DNA from 2 places in the Streptomyces sp. NPDC048370 genome. Region 1 is predicted to be linked to the other one. Evidence: riboswitches for the same ligand, from Rfam matches in the RefSeq annotation. Region 1 holds a riboswitch; the other holds the start of a gene.
The links. A riboswitch is a leader RNA that binds a small molecule or an ion and turns the genes downstream of it on or off. The one in region 1 is predicted to bind glycine.
Positions count from the first base shown of each region.

Region 2: it holds a riboswitch for glycine, as region 1 does, so the genes downstream of both, gcvP (aminomethyl-transferring glycine dehydrogenase) here and gcvT (glycine cleavage system aminomethyltransferase GcvT) in region 1, are expected to answer to the same signal.

Region 1 covers NZ_JBICYI010000009.1:236,256-246,103, reverse strand. The annotation lists gene ACGFYP_RS21260 (enhanced serine sensitivity protein SseB C-terminal domain-containing protein) at 1-687, opposite strand, end outside; gene ACGFYP_RS21255 (enhanced serine sensitivity protein SseB) at 728-1,468, opposite strand; gene ACGFYP_RS21250 (AAA family ATPase) at 1,561-2,229, opposite strand; glycine riboswitch at 2,370-2,472, shown strand; gene gcvT (glycine cleavage system aminomethyltransferase GcvT) at 2,642-3,769, shown strand; gene gcvH (glycine cleavage system protein GcvH) at 3,867-4,244, shown strand; gene glyA (serine hydroxymethyltransferase) at 4,269-5,528, shown strand; gene ACGFYP_RS21230 (L-serine ammonia-lyase) at 5,681-7,051, shown strand; gene ACGFYP_RS21225 (DUF4332 domain-containing protein) at 7,075-9,648, opposite strand; gene ACGFYP_RS21220 (CopD family protein) at 9,799-9,848, opposite strand, start outside.
Region 2 covers NZ_JBICYI010000015.1:187,492-197,339, reverse strand. The annotation lists gene ACGFYP_RS28545 (FHA domain-containing protein) at 1-227, shown strand, start outside; gene ACGFYP_RS28540 (MerR family transcriptional regulator) at 257-1,000, shown strand; gene ACGFYP_RS28535 (bifunctional nuclease family protein) at 1,054-1,527, shown strand; gene ACGFYP_RS28530 (MerR family transcriptional regulator) at 1,802-2,461, shown strand; gene ACGFYP_RS28525 (DNA polymerase IV) at 2,604-4,007, shown strand; gene ACGFYP_RS28520 (PRC-barrel domain-containing protein) at 4,605-4,973, opposite strand; glycine riboswitch at 5,088-5,186, shown strand; gene gcvP (aminomethyl-transferring glycine dehydrogenase) at 5,364-8,252, shown strand; gene ACGFYP_RS28510 (DUF5999 family protein) at 8,367-8,573, opposite strand; gene ACGFYP_RS28505 (hypothetical protein) at 8,938-9,561, opposite strand.

The DNA.
Region 1 (9,848 bases):
CAGCCACATCGCGACGGGGTCGTACGTGTCCGACATCGCGACCGTCGAGACGGGCAGGCCGTCGGGGACGGCGGAGACCGTCTGGCGCATCATCGCCCGCACCGACTCGACCGAGGCGGCGGAGCTGTCGTACAGGTCGAGGCCGATGGCGAGGTACGGGGAGCCGAGCGCGGGCTGCACCCAGGCCCGGCGCAGCGCCCGTACGGACGGGGTGCGGTGGGCGTTCTGGGTGAGCAGGGCGTAGAACTGGGGGATCTCCACGGCGGGTTCGGAGAGCCGCAGCGGTCCGGCCGGCATCCGGTCGAGACCGGTGGCGATCCGGCGGAGGTCGGCCCAGGGGATGCCGACGCCGCCGTTCGGGTCGTGCGGGTTGAGCCAGATGCCCACCCGGTCGGGGTAGAGCGCGCGGGCGATCTCGCGGCCCGTGACCACCTCGTGGGCGCGGTTCCAGCCGGAGGCGGCGAGCTCCTGGGCGGAGGTGACGCACGGGGCGTACCCGAAGCCGTCGACGTCCATGTGGCCGTACTGGGCGTCGGGCGAGCCGGGCGTGCCCTGCCAGAGCAGCGTCCAGACGCTGCCGTCGGCGAGGGCGTGCAGCAGCTGCTCGTACGCGTCGTAGCGCCCGGGTGCCACTTGGCGCAGCGTGTGCTCGACCTGCCCGGCCGCAGCGGTGCCTGACGCGCTCACCCTGTTTTCCGCCCCTCTTCCGTCCACCGCACCAGCTTAATTACCGGGACGCCCGCTGATAGAAGGGGCGCACCCGCTCCTGCATCCAGTCGCCGACCGGATCCTGCGCGACGTCGAGCAGGATGAGGTTGACCGGCCAGGCCACCTCGACCCGGCCGAGCGCGCGGCCGAGGGCGTCGAGCGGGGCGTTCCGGTCGACGCCGTCCCAGGTGACGAGCTCGACGCCGACGAAGAGGGCCGGTTCGGTGCCCTCGACGCTGGCGAGGGCGCGGCGGGCGGAGAGGACGACGCCGGTGGCGTCGAACTCGGCGGCGGCCGCGGTGAGGAAGTCGACGGGGTCGTCCTGCCAGTCGGGCTCGAAGAGCCGGACCCGGCCACCGCTCGCGGGGCCGTCCAGCGGGGTGCGGCCGACGCGGCAGAGCTCGGCGACGGCGGGCGGGGGCAGCGGGGCGCCGACGGTGCCGCCCGGGTTCACGGCGATGCCGAGCTGCGGGGGCAGGCCGCGGGCGAAGTCACGGGCGGGGGCGACCGTGAAGGACATGTGGCTGCCGACGCAGGCCAGGAACTGCTGCTCGGAGCTGAAGACGGGGACGTACGGCAGTCCGTCGATCTCCATCGTGGGCAGGTCGAGGTCCCTGCTCTCGGGGCTGCCGCCGTTGGGCAGCGGCACCCAGACGGGGCTCCGGCCGAGGACCTCGACGAGACGGCCTCCTGCGGAGGGGTTGCCGAGCGAGGCCGCGAGGACCTCTTCGAGCTCGTTGCCCGGCCACGTAACGTCCACGGTTCCCGATTCCCCTTACTCACGCGCCCAGGTCACGACGCCCTCGGGGCAGAACCCTAACGCCGCCCTGGCACCCCCGTGGCCAAAAGGGCTCAGTGGGCGGAGCGGAAGGCGATCGTCCGCAGGGCTCCGGCGGCGTCCCTGTCGAGCAGGGTCGCCGAGGCGCAGCCGCGGGGCAGGCGGCCGGACTCGACCGAGCCGAGCAGCCGCCCGACGGCCCGGCGGTGCCGGGCGAAGGCGTACCCCGAGACGCCCCGGCCGCGCTCGCGCTGGCCGGCGCGGGCGGTGTCGGGCGTCACGTCGAGCAGGATCAGATGGAGGGCGCTGCCCCGGCGGCGGGCCTCGCGGGCCAGCCAGTTCCGCACCCAGGACTGGGTGCCGCAGTCGTGGACGACGACGCTCCGCCCGGCGCGGAGCGCGCGCCGCAGCCCGGCGTAGTGGGCGATCCGGGCCAGCGGGCGGTAGACCGCGTACGGCAGGAAGGCGGGCAGCCGGGCCTCCCAGCGCTCGCGGGCGTCCTGGGAGTCGATGCCGAGGCCCTCGGCGGCGCGCCGCATCAGCGTCGACTTGCCGCTCCCGGGCAGCCCGGAGACCACCACGAGGTCCCCGGTGGCGAAGGAGAGCGTCCGGGGGCCGCGGCCGCCGCGCTCGCGCAGATCGCGCAGCAGGGGTACGGCGCGGCGCCTGCGGCTGCGGGCGCGGGAGCGCGGAGCCGGTATCCCCGTACCCGTGGCGTAGGCGCCGGTGCGCTGGATCGTCATCGTCTCTCCCCCTGTCGGGTCCCCGGGACCCCTTTCCCACAAAGTGTAAAGAAGGGGTAATCAGTCACAAGCGATTTGCCGATCGGACACCGCGTGCAATGATGTGCGCGCCAAGCGCACACAACCTCATACCGGCCGCTCGAATCCGCGCGGGAGAGTCCCGGAACCACCACGGTGGGCCCCGGGCGCCGAAGGAGCAAGACCCTCCCTTGAATCTCTCAGGCCCCGTACCGCGTGGATGAGGCAGATCTGAAAAGTGAACCGCCCCGGCGTGCCCGGTGCGGCTCCACCCAAGGTGCAAGCCGATCTCTCGGTGACGAGATGCTCTCGGTGAACCTCTCAGGTTCCATGACAGATGGGGAGGACGTCCTCGCCCGTCATGTTTTCCGCCCTTGGGATCCGGGAGCCACCCATGAGCACGTCTGCCCCCCGTCTGACCGCCCTCGATGCCCTGCATCGTTCGCTGGGCGCGACCATGACCGACTTCGCCGGCTGGGACATGCCGCTGCGCTACGGCAGTGAGCGCGACGAGCACGTCGCCGTCCGCACCAAGGCGGGCCTCTTCGACCTCTCCCACATGGGTGAGATCACCGTCACCGGTCCGCAGGCCGTCGAACTGCTCGACCACGCGCTGGTCGGCAACATCTCCACGGTGGGCGTGGGCCGCGCGCGCTACACGATGATCTGCCAGAAGGACGGCGGCATCCTCGACGACCTGATCGTCTACCGGCTCGGCGAGACGGAGTACATGGTCGTCGCCAACGCCTCCAACGCGCAGATCGTCCTCGACGCGCTCGTCGAGCGCGCGGCCGGTTTCGACGCCGAGGTCCGCGACGACCGTGACGCGTACGCCCTGCTCGCCGTCCAGGGCCCGGAGTCCCCCGGCATCCTGAAGTCGATCACCGACGCCGACCTGGACGGGCTGAAGTACTACGCCGGTCTCCCGGGCACGGTCGCCGGGGTCCCCGCGCTGATCGCCCGTACCGGCTACACCGGCGAGGACGGCTTCGAGCTGTTCCTGAAGCCGGAGCACGCCGAGGGCGTCTGGAAGGCGCTGACCGAGGCGGGCGCCCCGGTCGGGCTCATCCCCTGCGGCCTCTCCTGCCGTGACACGCTCCGCCTGGAGGCGGGCATGCCGCTGTACGGGCACGAGCTGACGACCTCGCTCACCCCGTTCGACGCGGGCCTCGGCCGGGTCGTGAAGTTCGAGAAGACGACGAACGAGGGCCGCTTCGTCGGCCGCGAGGCGCTCGAGAAGGCCGCGGAGCGCGCCGAGACCGCCCCGCCGCGCAAGCTCGTCGGCCTGATCGCCGAGGGCCGCCGCGTCCCGCGCGCCGGCATGGCGGTCGTCGCGGACGGCCAGGTCATCGGCGAGGTCACCTCCGGCGCCCCGTCGCCGACGCTCGGAAAGCCGATCGCGATGGCCTACGTGGACGCGGCGCACGCCGAGCCCGGCACGCAGGGTGTAGGTGTGGACATCCGCGGCACCCACGAGCCGTACGAGGTCGTGGCGCTGCCCTTCTACAAGCGCCAGAAGTGACGTTTCACACGCCTCACACGCCGGAACGTCTCACCCCGCGTCTCATCCCGTAAGACCCGCGTACACCAGCACTCCCCCGATCCAGGAGAATCACGACATGAGCAACCCCCAGCAGCTTCGCTACAGCAAGGAGCACGAGTGGCTGTCGGCCGTCGTCGACGGCGTCGCGACGGTCGGCATCACGGAGCACGCGGCGAACGCCCTCGGCGACGTCGTCTTCGTGCAGCTCCCGGAGGTCGGTGACACGGTGACCGCGGGCGAGTCCTGTGGCGAGCTGGAGTCCACCAAGTCCGTCAGCGACCTGTACGCGCCCGTGACCGGCGAGATCGTCGAGGCCAACCAGGACGTCGTGGACGACCCCTCCCTGGTGAACTCCGCCCCGTTCGAGGGTGGCTGGCTGTTCAAGGTGCGCATCACGGACGAGCCGGGCGACCTGCTCTCCGCCGACGAGTACACCGCCTTCACCGCCGGCTAACCGAGACCCCGTAGGGATCGATTCATGTCGCTTCTGAACACCCCTCTCCACGAGCTGGACCCCGACGTCGCCGCCGCCGTCGACGCCGAGCTCCACCGCCAGCAGTCCACCCTCGAGATGATCGCCTCGGAGAACTTCGCTCCGGTCTCGGTCATGGAGGCCCAGGGCTCGGTCCTCACCAACAAGTACGCCGAGGGCTACCCGGGCCGCCGCTACTACGGCGGCTGCGAGCACGTCGACGTGGCCGAGCAGATCGCCATCGACCGGATCAAGGACCTGTTCGGCGCCGAGTACGCCAACGTCCAGCCGCACTCCGGCGCCTCCGCGAACCAGGCCGCGCTCTTCGCGATCGCCCAGCCCGGCGACACGATCCTGGGCCTGGACCTGGCCCACGGCGGTCACCTGACCCACGGCATGCGCCTGAACTTCTCGGGCAAGCAGTTCAACGTGGTCGCGTACCACGTGGACGAGGCCGGTCTGGTCGACATGGCCGAGGTCGAGCGCCTCGCCAAGGAGCACCGCCCCAAGGTGATCATCGCGGGCTGGTCCGCCTACCCGCGTCAGCTGGACTTCGCCGAGTTCCGCCGGATCGCCGACGAGGTCGAGGCGTACCTGTGGGTCGACATGGCCCACTTCGCGGGTCTGGTCGCGGCCGGTCTGCACCCGAACCCGGTCGAGTACGCGGACGTGGTCACCTCGACCACGCACAAGACGCTCGGCGGCCCGCGCGGCGGCATCATCCTCGCGAAGAAGGAGTTCGCGAAGAAGCTGAACTCCTCGGTCTTCCCCGGTTTCCAGGGCGGCCCGCTGGAGCACGTGATCGCGGCCAAGGCCGTCTCGTTCAAGATCGCGGCCTCGGAGGAGTTCAAGGAGCGCCAGCAGCGCACGCTGGACGGCGCCCGGATCCTCGCCGAGCGTCTGGTCCAGGACGACGTCACCGCGCACGGCGTCTCGGTCCTGTCCGGCGGCACGGACGTGCACCTGGTCCTGGTCGACCTGCGCAACTCCGAGCTGGACGGTCAGCAGGCCGAGGACCGCCTCCACGAGGTCGGCATCACGGTCAACCGGAACGCGATCCCGAACGACCCGCGTCCGCCGATGGTCACCTCGGGTCTGCGCATCGGTACGCCGGCGCTCGCCACCCGCGGCTTCGGCACCGAGGACTTCACCGAGGTCGCCGACATCATCGCGGAGACCCTGAAGCCCGGCTTCGACGCGGAGTCCCTCAAGGCCCGCGTGACCGCTCTCGCCGAGAAGCACCCGCTGTACCCCGGCCTGAAGTAATTTCGTACGCTTTAGTTCCAGGTTTCGTACGTACGAAGTTCCGGGGCACCGCGCACACTGGACAGTGAGCGCGGTGCCCCAGCCCCTTTTTCCCGCTCAGTTCTGCACCACCCCGGCAGACAACGGCGTCAGCCCCCCACAAGGAGTTCCCCGTGGCCATCTCGGTCTTCGACCTGTTCTCGATCGGCATCGGCCCGTCCAGCTCCCACACGGTGGGCCCGATGCGCGCGGCCCGGATGTTCGCCCGCCGGCTGAAGAACGAAGGGCTCCTCGCCCACACCGCGTCGATACGGGCCGAGCTGTACGGCTCGCTGGGCGCGACCGGCCACGGCCACGGCACCCCGAAGGCCGTCCTGCTCGGTCTTGAGGGCGACTCCCCGCGCACGGTCGACGTCGAGACGGCGGACGACAAGGTCGAGCGGATCAGGTCGAGCGGCCGGATCAACCTGCTCGGCGCGCACGAGATCCCCTTCGACTTCGACGAGGACCTGATCCTGCACCGCCGCAAGGCGCTGCCGTACCACGCCAACGGCATGACGATCTTCGCGTACGACGCCGAGGGCGCGCTGGTCCTGGAGAAGACGTACTACTCGGTCGGCGGCGGCTTCGTCGTGGACGAGGACGCCGTCGAGGGCTCGGACCCGATCATCCCGGACGACACGGTCCTGAAGTACCCCTTCCGCACCGGCGACGAGCTGCTCCGCCTCGCGAAGGAGACCGGCCTGTCGATCTCCGCGATGATGATGGAGAACGAGAAGGCCTGGCGCACCGAGGACGAGATCCGCACGGGTCTCCTGGAGATCTGGCGGGTCATGCAGGCCTGCGTCTCGCGCGGCATGTCCCGCGAGGGCATCCTGCCCGGCGGTCTGAAGGTCCGCCGCCGCGCCGCGAACACGGCCCGCAAGCTGCGCTCCGAGGGCGACCCGGCGGCGCTCGCGATGGAGTGGATCACGCTCTACGCGATGGCCGTGAACGAGGAGAACGCGGCGGGCGGCCGCGTGGTCACCGCCCCGACGAACGGCGCGGCGGGCATCATCCCCGCGGTCCTGCACTACTACATGAACTTCGTTCCGGGCGCCGACGACGAGGGCGTGGTCCGCTTCATGCTCGCGGCGGGCGCGGTGGGCATGCTCTTCAAGGAGAACGCCTCGATCTCCGGCGCCGAGGTCGGCTGCCAGGGCGAGGTCGGCTCGGCCTGCTCGATGGCGGCCGGCGCCCTCGCCGAGGTCATGGGCGGCAGCCCGGAGCAGGTCGAGAACGCGGCCGAGATCGGCATGGAACACAACCTGGGCCTGACCTGCGACCCGGTCGGCGGCCTGGTCCAGATCCCGTGCATCGAGCGCAACGGCATGGCGGCGGTCAAGGCGGTCACGGCGGCGAAGATGGCCCTGCGCGGCGACGGCAGCCACCTGGTCTCGCTGGACAAGGTCATCAAGACGATGAAGGAGACCGGCGCGGACATGTCGGTCAAGTACAAGGAGACGGCGCGGGGCGGGCTCGCGGTGAACATCATCGAGTGCTGAGGCTGTAGGCCCTGACCAGCGCGTTACCTTCGTGCGGCGATCAGCCAGAGCCATGGCGGCCGCACTCCGCGTGGTTTCAGTCGCTCCTCGGAGGCCTGGCTGCGGATCCGTTTGACGAGCTGCTTCGGATTCCGGCGGGCTTCTTCGCGAAGAGCCGCGGGGGAAGCGACACCCACTGCGATGAGCAGGTGGAGCATGCCCGGCTCGCTCAGGTCCCGATGGACCTGGGCGAGCATCGCCATGTCGCGGAGCTGGTCGACAACCACGCGGGAGACCTTCAGGTAGGCCGCCAGGTGGTCCCGTTGCGCGGTGCTCCGTGTCCTGCGAACGAGATCGAAGGCGGAGGTGATGCCGGCCTTCGTCAGCGGCTCCTTGTGCGAGGCGAGCACCGACAGGTCCAGGAAGTGCCCGGGCGGGGTACCCACCAGGCGCCTGAACCGGTCGTCGGCCCGAAGGGCGCTGAAACAGGGATCGGTGGCCGCGCTGCTCTTGTCGTCGTCGGTGGCGACCGCGAACCGCAGGTCCTCGACCGCCTCGCCCAGCCGTAGCTCGCGGTCCTGCCCCGGGAGGTCCGCCAGAAAACAGTCCAGGCAGGCGTGGTCGTAGGTCAGCCGTGGTGAGGGAGGCGCCTCCTCATGAGGGTGCAGCCATCCCGCGTCCGCCTGGGGGGCGCGTCCGCACAGCGCCTCGACGCAGTACTTCAGGTTCTCGGCGAAGGGAAGCATCTGTTTGGCCTGCTCGGTCAGCTGCTCTCTCTTCCAAGGGAACGTGCACAGACGGTTCAGCTCCACGACGGACCGCGCTGCTTCCTGCAGCGCGATCCCCTTCTTCTTGTCCTCGGCCACGTAGCCGTTGAGCCATTGCGTGGCACTGCTGTACATGACCCGGATCCGCAGCGGGGCCCAGCCCTCGGCCGCGTCTCCCTTCTCCGCCAGGCCTGAACTGACGTACTGCTGATCGAGAGCCGCCGCGAACGCGGCGTGGTCCGTCTCCTCCGGGGGAATGCGCTTGTAAGCCGCCCACATGTACTCGAAGCGCGCCAGCAGGAAATCGGGGTCCTGATCCATCGCTCGGCTCAGCAGCCCCACGCGTTCCGCAGCCTGATCATCGACCTCGTCGATGAGTGACTTGCTCCGGGCGATGACCTGCAGCGCGACGCTCTTCCAGTGCCGTGCCCCACACAGATCGTCCTGGAGCTCCAGATGCGCCTTGCTGAGGTGCAGCAGGATGAAGGCGGCGGCGCCGGTGAGCATCTGGGCAGAGGCACGATCCCGTCCGGCGGTGCTTTCGGCCTCCTCCGCCCCGGCGGGGATCGCCGCCAGGCCGAGATCAGGTCTGCTGAAGACCACGCTCTGGGCATGGCGGCCGTTGCGGGACAGGCTGATGGAGACGCGGTCGTCGTCCACGAGCGTGACCCGTGCCCTCCAGGTGAGGTCCGGTCTGAGCACGAAGAAGAGACGGGACAGCGCACCCACGACCTTCCCGGCGGGCAGCGCGCTCAGCTCCTCACTGGTGATCTTGCTCAGGGGCGTGGTGGTCAGCGCCGAGGTGGCACGGTCGAGTGCCTTCGGCGACTCGGTGCCGAGCCCCTTCATGCGGGCGAGCAGGTAATCGGTGGCGGCCGCGCTCACCGCGCCGTCGGCCTTCTGCACCTCGACCTGAAGTCGCAGGTTCTGCCCCAACGCGGCCCCCGTCAGCAGGACTCCGACGAACGCGAGGACGATGTAGGCCACCATGAGGCGTGTCTCATGGCCCAGGGGGAGCACGAGCAGGGCGCACGCCACAGCGACCGCGGCAGCCAGGGAGATCAGCAGGCCCAGCCAGTGCCTCCAGTCGTACGGAGGCTTGCTGATCGTCCACAGGACCAGCACGACGGCGCCGAGCGCGATCACCACGATCACGGCGGCCGCGCATCCGATCAGCGGCCCTCCGGTGGTGAACGGTTCGAACATGGCGAAGATCGGCAGCATCGCCCCCGCGCCGAAGATCAGGAAGGAGCCGACGCCACCCACGGTCCATTTCAGAGGAGTCGGCCACGCGACCGCCTTGACCCGCACGAGGGCCCGCGAGGCCAGGCCGGCGAGGGCGTACAGGGCTCCCAACGCGATCACGATGAACAGCAGCAGCCGACCGAGAGGCTTCACCCAGTCGTCGTAGAAACGATCCCAGTTGCTCGACGCGGTGGGGTGCGGAAGTTCCTTGAGCCGTGCCACGCGCGCGATGCCCGCCGCAGCCTTTGCGTTGCCCCGGTCCTTCTCGAGCGCGGATCGGAAATTGAAGAGTGCACCGTCAAGATCTCCTGTACGGATCAGTTGCTGTCCCTCGGTGACCCACCTCGCCGCCAGTTGACGTTGCTCCGCGACGCGCTTCAAGCCCTCGACGGCGCAGTTCTTCTCCCCGTCACCCGCCGCGACCTTGGTGTAGAGCGCCTTCGCCCGATCGAGTGTTCCGGCTTCCCTATGCGCCTTCGCGGTGGCGCAGATCTTCTCCGCCTCAGCATCGAACGGGGCCGACGGGGAGACCGCTCCTGCGGGCGCGACGATCGCCAGGACGATGATCGACCCGGCGGCAGTGGCCTGCGCGACGTGTCTCCACATGGCCAGCACCTCGCAAGAGATCGGACGGCCCCGCCTTCGATGCAGCCGACCCTAGGACGGCGTCCGACGCCCCGCATCGGCACGCCCTCCGGGGTGGGGCCACCCGGAGTAGAACCATGTCAAGGGTGCGAACGCGGCGTGCGGCGCGGCTCAGCGCATGAGCCAGTGGGGGTCCGGGAGCACCGTGAGGATGGCGGAGA
Region 2 (9,848 bases), on a different contig from region 1:
GCCGTCACCCGCAGAGCGACATCTTCCTCGACGACGTCACCGTCTCGCGGCGCCACGTTGAGTTCCGCCGGGCGCAGGACGGCAGCTTCACCGTCGCCGATGTCGGCAGCCTCAACGGCACGTACGTCAACCGTGAGCCGATCGACTCGGTCGTTCTGTCCAACGGCGACGAGGTGCAGATCGGCAAGTACCGGCTGGTCTTCTACTCGAGCCAGCGAGGTATGTGACGCCTCGGGGAACTCTTCAGGGAAGGTCCATGCTGAGAACACCGACGGGCGGTGCCGGTCACGGCACCGCCACCGCGGGCGACCGGCTGGTCAGCATCGGGACGGTGCTGAACCAGCTGCGCGACGAGTTTCCCGAAGTGACCATCTCGAAGATCCGGTTCCTGGAGGCCGAGGGGCTTGTCGAGCCCCGGCGGACGGCCTCCGGGTATCGGAAGTTCAGCCCGCAGGACGTGGAGCGGCTCGCTCAGATCCTGCGGATGCAGCGTGACCACTATCTTCCGCTGAAGGTCATCCGGGAGCATCTCGACGCCCTCGCCCGGGGTGAGCAGGTCATGCTTCCCGCTCCCAGCCCCCAGCGGGATCTCCTGGACGGCGCGTGGGACGCGGACGGTGACCGTCCGACCGCCGCGCGTGTGGGGCGGGCCGAGCTGCTCGCGGCCGCCGAGGTCACGGAGGAGGAGCTCGTGGAGTGGGAGTCGTACGGACTCATCGCTCCGGGGCCCGACGGCGGGTACGACTCCGAGGCCGTCACCGTCGCCAGACTTGTCGCGGATCTGGGGAGATTCGGTCTGGAGCCGCGACATCTCCGGGCGGTCAAAGCGGCCGCCGATCGGGAGGCGGGGCTCGTCGAGCAGATGGTGGCGCCGCTGCGCCGGCACCGTAACCCGCAGACCAGGGCCCATGCGGAGGCCACTGCGAAGGAGCTCGCCGGGCTCTCCGTACGGCTGCACGCGGCACTGGTCCAGACCGCGCTCGGGCTCCGGCTGCAGTGATCTTGTGGGGGCCCGACTACCCAAACCGGTCGGGCACGTCCTAGGGTTGCTGTGTGAACGAGCTCGACGTTGTGGGTGTCCGGGTCGAAATGCCCTCGAACCAACCGATCGTGCTCCTGCGTGAAGTGGGAGGCGATCGGTACCTCCCCATCTGGATCGGACCGGGGGAGGCGACCGCGATCGCCTTCGCCCAGCAGGGCATGGCCCCTGCCAGGCCGCTGACGCACGACCTTTTCAAGGACGTCCTTGAAGCGGTGGGCCAGGAGCTCACCGAGGTCCGCATCACCGATCTCCGTGAAGGTGTCTTCTACGCGGAGCTGGTCTTCGCCAGCGGCGTCGAGGTGAGCGCCAGGCCGTCCGACGCGATAGCGCTGGCCCTGCGCACCGGGACGCCGATCTTCGGCAGTGACGGCGTGCTGGACGACGCCGGTATCGCGATTCCGGACGAGCAGGAGGACGAGGTGGAGAAGTTCCGCGAGTTCCTCGACCAGATCTCGCCGGAGGACTTCGGGTCCAGTAGTCAGTGAGCTGCCGGCCGGCTTGGTGCTGGTGCTGGTGAGGTGCCTGGTTAATTGCGGCCCGGCCTGGTGAGGGTGTTGCCGGCGGGCGCGCCAGGGCTGGGTTTCGGCCGTCTTGCGCGGGGCGGCATCAGCGCATTCGGATAGCCTTTCCCCGGAGAGGGACACGGGAAACCACTCTCAGGGTGATTATCACTCGGCGTGCCGAGTGTGGCGATCGTTGACGCACCCCGAGTGACTGCCTACCTTCGTGTGGGCAGGTCAAGGACGGAGGGTCGGCGTGATGAGCAGCGGCGACGGTACGGCAGGGGGCTCCCTCGGGCGCGCGCCCGGGGAAAGCGGTCCGTATCCGCTTCACGGCAGTGTGGGCGACTTCGGGACCGACGCGAGTGCGGGCATGGGTGTCGCAGGTACGCCGGGTTCCGCGGCGGGTGCCGCGACCGGTACGGACACGGTGGGGTACCGGGGGCCGACCGCGTGCGCGGCGGCGGGGATCACCTACCGCCAATTGGACTACTGGGCGCGTACGGGGCTCGTCGAGCCGAGTGTGCGGCCCGCGTACGGGTCGGGGACGCAGCGGCTCTACAGCTTCCGCGACGTCGTCGTTCTCAAGATCGTCAAGCGCTTCCTGGACACCGGAGTCGCGCTGCAGAACATCCGGGCCGCCGTCCAGCACCTGCGGGCCCGTGGCTTCCGCGATCTGGAGCGGATGACGCTGATGAGCGACGGCGCGACGGTGTACGAGTGCTCCTCGCCGGACGAGGTCGTGGACCTGCTTCAGGGAGGCCAGGGCGTCTTCGGCATCGCCGTGGGCGTGGTCTGGCGGGACGTGGAGGCGGCGCTGTCGCAGCTGCACGGGGAGCGGATCGACACCGGCGAGACGCTCATCGGGCACAACCCGGGCGACGAGCTCGCTCGGCGGCGGCGCGACCGGGCGGTTTGAGCGTTCATTCGTCTGCCGGTGGTGGGGCGGGGCTTGTGGCTGTTCCGGCCGGCGGGGTGCGGCGGGGCTTGTGTTGGCCTCTGTGGCGCGTCCGTACGTGAGTGCGGGTCGATTGTCAGTGGCGTAGGGCAGCATCGGAGATGTGAGAGCCGCGCCGACGATTCTGCATCTCGACATGGATGCCTTCTTCGCCGCCGCCGAGCAGGCGGCGAAGCCCAGTCTGCGCGGAAAACCGGTGGTCGTCGGGGGGCTCGGGCCGCGCGGGGTCGTGGCCACGGCGTCGTACGAGGCACGGCGTTTCGGCGTGCACTCCGCGATGCCGATGGGGCAGGCGCGGCGGCTCGCGCCCAACGCCGCCTATCTTGTGCCGCGCTTCGGCTTCTACCGGGCGATCAGCGAGCAGGTCATGGAGCTGCTCGGGCGCCTCTCGCCGCTCGTGGAGCCGCTGAGCCTGGACGAGGCCTTCGTGGACCTGGAGGCCGGGGGTGTGGCGGACGACAGCGGGACCGCACGGGAGGCCGGTGAGCGGCTGCGCAGGGACATTCTCGCCACCACGGGGCTGACGGGGTCGGTGGGGCTCGCGGGGTCCAAGATGCTCGCCAAGATCGCCTCCGAGGAGGCGAAGCCGGATGGCCTGGTGCTCATAGAGCCGGGGACCGAGCGGGAGCTGCTGGGGCCGAAGTCCGTGCGGATCCTGCCGGGGGTCGGGCCGGCCACCGGGGAGCATCTGCGGCGGGCCGGGATGACGACGGTGTCGGACCTCGCGGAAGCGGGCGAGGACGAGCTTGTACGGCTGCTGGGGCGGGCGCACGGTGCCTCCCTGTACCGGATGGCCCAGGGGTACGACGATCGGCCCGTGGTGGCCGAGAGGGACGCGAAGTCGGTGTCGGTCGAGGACACGTTCGACGTGGACCTGCACGACCGGGTGCGGATCCGGATCGAGGTGGAGCGGCTCGCCGAGCGGTGCGTGGGGCGGCTGCGGGCTTCGGGGCACTCGGGGCGGACGATCGTGCTGAAGGTGCGGCGCTTCGACTTCTCGACGCTGACGCGCTCGGAGACGTTGCGGGGGCCCACGGACGATCCGCTGGTGGTGCGGGAGGCGGCGGGGCGGCTGCTGGAGGGGGTGGACACGACGGGTGGGGTGCGGTTGCTGGGCGTGGGGGTGAGTGGGCTGGCGGACTACACGCAGGAGGACCTGTTCGCGCAGGCGGCGGAGGAGTCGCGGGGGGCGGGTGGGGAGGATGAGGATGAGGTGCCTGTGGGTGAGGGCGGCGTTGCGGAGGGGGAGGAGCCGGCGGCTGCGGCTGCGGCCGCTGCTGCTGCTGTCGCTGAGCGGAGATGGGCGCCTGGGCACGACGTACGGCACGTCGTGTACGGCGCCGGGTGGGTGCAGGGGAGCGGGGTGGGGCGGGTCACCGTGCGCTTCGAGCAGCCGGGGTCGGCGCCGGGGCGGGTGCGGACGTTTCTCGTCGACGATCCGGAGCTCGAGGCGGGGGAGGCGCTGCCGCTGGTGGGGGGCGGGGAGGGTACGGCGGCGGTCGCCTAGCCGGTCGTGCGCCCGGCCTCCGGCCGGGCTGGAGTCCCCACCCGCACCACCCGTGCGGGTGGGAGGGCAGAGGTGCGGGTCTGCCTGTGGGGGATGCACGCCGTTGGCGGCTGTGGCGGTGCGGGGGTGGGGGCGCTCGTTTCCGGCGCGGCCGATGGTGCGGGTGGGGCAGAGGGCCGGGGCCTGCGGGTGGGCGCCGGCGGCGGCCGTTGCGGCGTGCTGAGGGGCGTGTGCGGTCGCGCCGCCGCGGCAGACGGTGCCAGGGGGCAGGGGGCGGGCGTCGGGGGCGTCCCGGGCGGTGTGTGGCTGGGGCGGTGGTCTCCCGTGTGTCACATGGTGTGACTGGGAGAGCACAGGTGCGGGCCCTGCCCGGGGAAGCGTCGGTGACGGCTCGGGCGGTGTGCGGCTGGGGTGGGTGGTCTCCGGTGCGACTGGGAGGGCGCCGGTGTTGGCCCGGCGGCGGAAGCCGTTCCGGTGGGCGGATGGCTTCGAGCGGTCTCCGGTGCGGCCGGCGGCGCTAGGCGGCCTGCCTTGGGGTCGGTGTCGGCGGGTGCCGTGGGTGGGAGGGCAGGGGTGTGTGGCTGCGGGTGGGGTGGGTCAGGTGTCGTCCTGGCCTGCCAGGCGGCCGAAGTCGTGGTCCGGCGGCGGGGACGGGGGGAGGGACAGGCTGTAGTGGCGGTAGAGCTGGAGTTCTTGTTCCGGGGAGAGGTGGCGGCCCACGCCGAAGTCCGGGGCGTCCTTGATCAGGGCGCGTTCGTACGGGATGTGGAGGCCGTCCTCGACCAGTTCGCTCGGCTCAAGGGGGACGAACGCGTCCCGGCCGAAGAGGCCCGTGCGGACCGCCGCCCACTCGGGGACTCCCGTCGCGTCGTCCAGGTACACCTCGTCCACGGTGCCGATCTTGTGTCCGTTGCGGTCGAACGCCTTGCGGCCGATCAGGCTGCGCGGATCGATGTCGGTCTGCACGGTCCCTCCAACAGGTCGCAACTGCTCTACAAAGACTACGAAAGTGCACATCTGGGATGTCGGCCACTTGAGCGATGGGAGTCGGAACCGCGCTGGTAGGCTGGCTGTGGCTGTCGACCCCGTGCGGGAGAGTCCTCCGGAGAAACCTTTCGGAGGCGCCGAAGGAGCAAATCCTCCCCGGAATCTCTCAGGCACCCGTACCGCATGGACGAGGTCACTCTGGAAAGCAGAGCGGAGGTCCGACGGCGTCCGCTCTCACCGACGGTGAAAACCGGCGTGCCTTTGGCGTGCCGGTGAAACTCTCAGGTTGAGATGACAGAGGGGGAGGCCGTCCGGGCACCCGCGCCGTGGTGCCCCTCGCAGGTCGTGACGACCAGGAGGCCTCCGTACATGACCGCCCACCGCATTTCGCTCTCCGAACTCGAACAGGGCATCCCGTTCGAGCAGCGGCACATCGGGCCCGACGCCGAAGCCCGGGCCAAGATGCTCGCGCAGGTCGGCTACGGCTCCCTCGACGAGCTCACGGCCGCCGCCGTGCCGGACGTGATCAAGAACGCCGAGGCCCTCGGTCTGCCCGCGGCCCGTACCGAGGCCGAGGTCCTCGCCGAGCTGCGTGAGCTCGCCGACCGCAATCAGGTTCTCGCGCCGATGATCGGCCTGGGGTACTACGGGACCTTCACTCCGCCTGTGATCCTGCGGAACGTCATGGAGAACCCGGCCTGGTACACCGCCTACACGCCGTACCAGCCCGAGATCTCGCAGGGGCGCCTCGAGGCGCTGCTCAACTTCCAGACCATGGTCGCCGACCTCACCGGTCTGCCGACCTCCGGCGCCTCCCTCCTCGACGAGGGCACCGCGGCCGCCGAGGCCATGGCGCTCGCCCGCCGTGTCGGCAAGGTCAAGAACGGTGTCTTCCTCGTCGACGCCGACGTCCTGCCGCAGACCGTCGCCGTCATCGAGACCCGAGCCGAGCCGACCGGTGTCGAGGTCGTCGTCGCCGACCTCTCGGCCGGCATTCCGGCCGAGGTCGCCGAGCGCGGTGTCTTCGGTGTGCTGATCCAGTACCCCGGCGCCTCCGGTGCCGTGCGGGACATCAAGCCGCTGATCGACGCTGCCCACGAGCTGGGCGCGATCGTCACGGTCGCTGCGGATCTGCTTGCGCTCACCCTGCTCACCTCGCCCGGCTCCCTCGGGGCCGACATCGCTGTGGGGACCACGCAGCGGTTCGGTGTGCCCATGGGCTTCGGCGGACCGCACGCCGGCTACATGGCCGTCCAGGACAAGCACGCCCGCTCGCTGCCCGGCCGCCTCGTCGGTGTCTCCGTCGACGCCGACGGCAACCGGGCGTACCGCCTGGCCCTGCAGACCCGCGAGCAGCACATCCGCCGCGAGAAGGCCACCAGCAACATCTGCACCGCGCAGGTGCTGCTCGCCGTCATGGCCGGCATGTACGCCGTCTACCACGGGCCGGACGGGCTGAAGCAGATCGCCCAGCGTGTCCACCGGTACGCCTCGCTCCTTGCCGCCGGTCTCACCGCCGGTGGCGTCGAGGTCGTCCACGGCTCCTTCTTCGACACCGTCACCGTCCGCGTGCCCGGCAAGGCCGCCGAGGCCGTCGCCGCCGCCCGCGAGGCCGGCGTCAACCTGTACCTCGTCGACGCCGACCACGTGTCGGCCTCCTGCGACGAGACCACCGGGCGCGCGCAGATCGCCGCCGTCTGGGCCGCCTTCGGTGTCACCGACGCCGACATCGAGGCCTTGGACGTGGCCACCGAGGAGGCGCTGCCCGCCGGGCTGCTGCGCTCCGACGCGTACCTCACGCACCCGGTCTTCCACGCGCACCGTTCCGAGACGTCGATGCTGCGCTACCTGCGCAAGCTCGCCGACCGCGACTACGCGCTCGACCGCGGCATGATCCCGCTCGGCTCCTGCACCATGAAGCTGAACGCGACCACCGAGATGGAGCCGGTGACCTGGCCCGAGTTCGGTCAGATCCACCCCTTCGCCCCGGTCGAGCAGGCGCAGGGCTACCTCACGCTCATCACCGAGCTGGAGGAGCGCCTCGCCGAGGTCACCGGCTACGACAAGGTGTCGATCCAGCCCAACGCCGGTTCGCAGGGCGAGCTGGCCGGTCTGCTGGCGGTCCGCGCCTACCACCGTGCCAACGGTGACGAGCAGCGCACCGTCTGTCTGATCCCGTCCTCGGCGCACGGCACCAACGCCGCCTCCGCCGTGATGGCCGGCATGAAGGTCGTCGTCGTCAAGACCGCCGACGACGGCGAGGTCGACATCGCGGACCTGCGCGCCAAGATCGAGCAGTACCGCGACGAGCTGTCCGTGCTGATGATCACCTACCCGTCCACGCACGGTGTGTTCGAGGAGCACGTCGCCGACATCTGCGGCGAGGTCCACGACGCCGGCGGCCAGGTGTACGTCGACGGCGCCAACCTCAACGCGCTGGTCGGGCTCGCCAAGCCGGGCAAGTTCGGTGGCGATGTCTCGCATCTGAATCTGCACAAGACCTTCTGCATTCCGCACGGTGGTGGCGGTCCTGGTGTCGGGCCTGTCGGTGTGCGCGCGCACCTCGCCCCGTACCTGCCGAACCACCCGCTCCAGCCGACCGCCGGTCCGGAGACGGGCGTCGGCCCGATCTCGGCCGCCCCGTGGGGCTCGGCCGGCATCCTGCCGATCTCGTGGTCGTACGTGCGGCTGATGGGTGGCGAGGGCCTCAAGCGCGCCACGCAGGTGGCCGTGCTCGCGGCGAACTACATCGCCAAGCGCCTGGAGCCGCACTACCCGGTGCTCTACACCGGTCCGGCCGGGCTCGTCGCCCACGAGTGCATCGTCGACCTGCGCCCGCTGTCCAAGGCGACCGGCGTCAGCGTCGACGACATCGCCAAGCGCCTGATCGACTACGGCTTCCACGCGCCGACGATGTCGTTCCCGGTGGCCGGCACGCTGATGATCGAGCCGACCGAGTCCGAGGACCTCACCGAGCTCGACCGCTTCTGCGACACGATGATCGCCATCCGCGGCGAGATCGAGAAGGTCGCGTCGGGCGAGTGGCCGGCCGGGGACAACCCGCTGGCCAACGCCCCGCACACGGCCGCCGCGCTCGGCGGCGAGTGGAACCACCCGTACACCCGTGACGAGGCGGTCTTCCCGGCCGGTGTCTCGGCCGCGGACAAGTACTGGCCGCCGGTCCGCCGGATCGACGGCGCGTTCGGCGACCGCAACCTCGTCTGCTCCTGCCCGCCGCTGGACGAGTACGACAACTAGCGCGACGACGCGGACATGAGTCAGGGCCGGTTCGGAGAGTTGCTCTCCGGGCCGGCCCTTGCGTGTCCCTCGTACGGTGTCGTGCCCGACGTACCGCCCTGTCGCTTCAGGCGCTCAGGCGGCGGTCGTCACCCGGCCCGCCGTCAGCGGGCGGTGCGGGGCGATGATCTGGCCGTCCGGCAGCAGTTCACCGGTGTCCTCGAAGAGCAGGACCCCGTTGCACAGCAGGCTCCAGCCCTGCTCCGGGTGGTGCGCCGTCATGCGGGCCGCCTCCCGGTCTGCGGATTCGGCGGTGGGACAGGCGGGCTGGTGCTGGCACATGGATGGGTTCTTTCGCTGCGTCGTGGTGAGTGTGTGTGTCGTCCTGCGGCTCGGTTCGGTGCTCATGGCCGCCCCCCGTTGTCGGTTCGGTTGGTCCAGTCTTCCCCTACGGACGGCGATCCGCAGGTATTTCGCGGCAGCTCTTCCTACTGCATGAAGACGTATCACCCGCGCGGGCGGTTCAGCTCAACTGGGCGGTCCCTTCGGGTGGTTCGGGGTAGCCCTGGTGGGCTAGTCCGTACGGGGAGGGGTGTTCGAGGAGCCCGTTCGGCATCGGTCCGCGCTCCCGGGGCGCGCTCGGACGGCAGTGCGCCCCGCGGCCTGGGTGGCCGCGGGGCGTGACGGGCGCTCGCCGTGGAGTGGTTCAGGCGGGCGCCGGGGTGCCGAACAGCGGCGGGGGCGCCAGCCGCAGGGTGAGGACGGGCAGCAGGTCGGCGACCAGGTGCGGCCGGTGCGCCGCGATGCCGGGCGGTGCCGGGGCGAGCGGGATCAGCAGGTCGGCCGGGTCGGGCGAGGACGACGCGCCGTCGGACTCCGTGTCGCCGTGCAGCCAGAGCGTCAGCATGTACAACTCGGGTACGGACAGCAGCCTCGGCTGGTACGTCGTGGGCAGCGCCTCGGCCTGGAGCAGGGCGCGTTCGGTGGCGGTGAGGTAGGGGCCTTCGAAGAAGTGCGAGAAGGACCAGCCGTCGGGGGTGATCATGGTGTCGGCGGCGGCGACCGCCCGGTCGGTGCCCCGGATCAGGAAGCGCCAGCCGACCAGCCGCGTACGCGGGGCCTGTCCGGACGGGGTGACCTGGTCCCGTACGTCGACGACCTGGTCCCGTACGTCGAGGACGTGGACGGGCAGGGGAAGCTCGGGGCTCAGCGGCCCCTGGGCCGCCCGCAGGGCGGGAGTTCGCGCCTCGTTGACCGCGGTGGGGGAACCGAGGGCCGCGAGGACACTGCGCAGGGCCGGCGCGGGGGCCGGGGAGGGTCGGAGCATGATGGGTCGCCTCTCACTCAGGAGACACGGTGGCGCGTGGGCAGGTACGACGGCGCTGTGGGCTGCCGGGCCGAAGGGGCCATGAAGCCATGGCCGGGTGCCAACACTCTGCCTCGTTCGCGGAGTTTATACGAGACGTGTTCACACGGAGTTTCCGCTAGCGGTCGCCGATATTGCGGGCAAGGCCTCATCAGGCCTCGTTCCGAGGGCGATTCATCGTATGTGCGGCGGGCGCCGGTCGTCTGCCTGCGAGGACTTCACCGGAGCGGACGGCCGGATATCGACCCCAC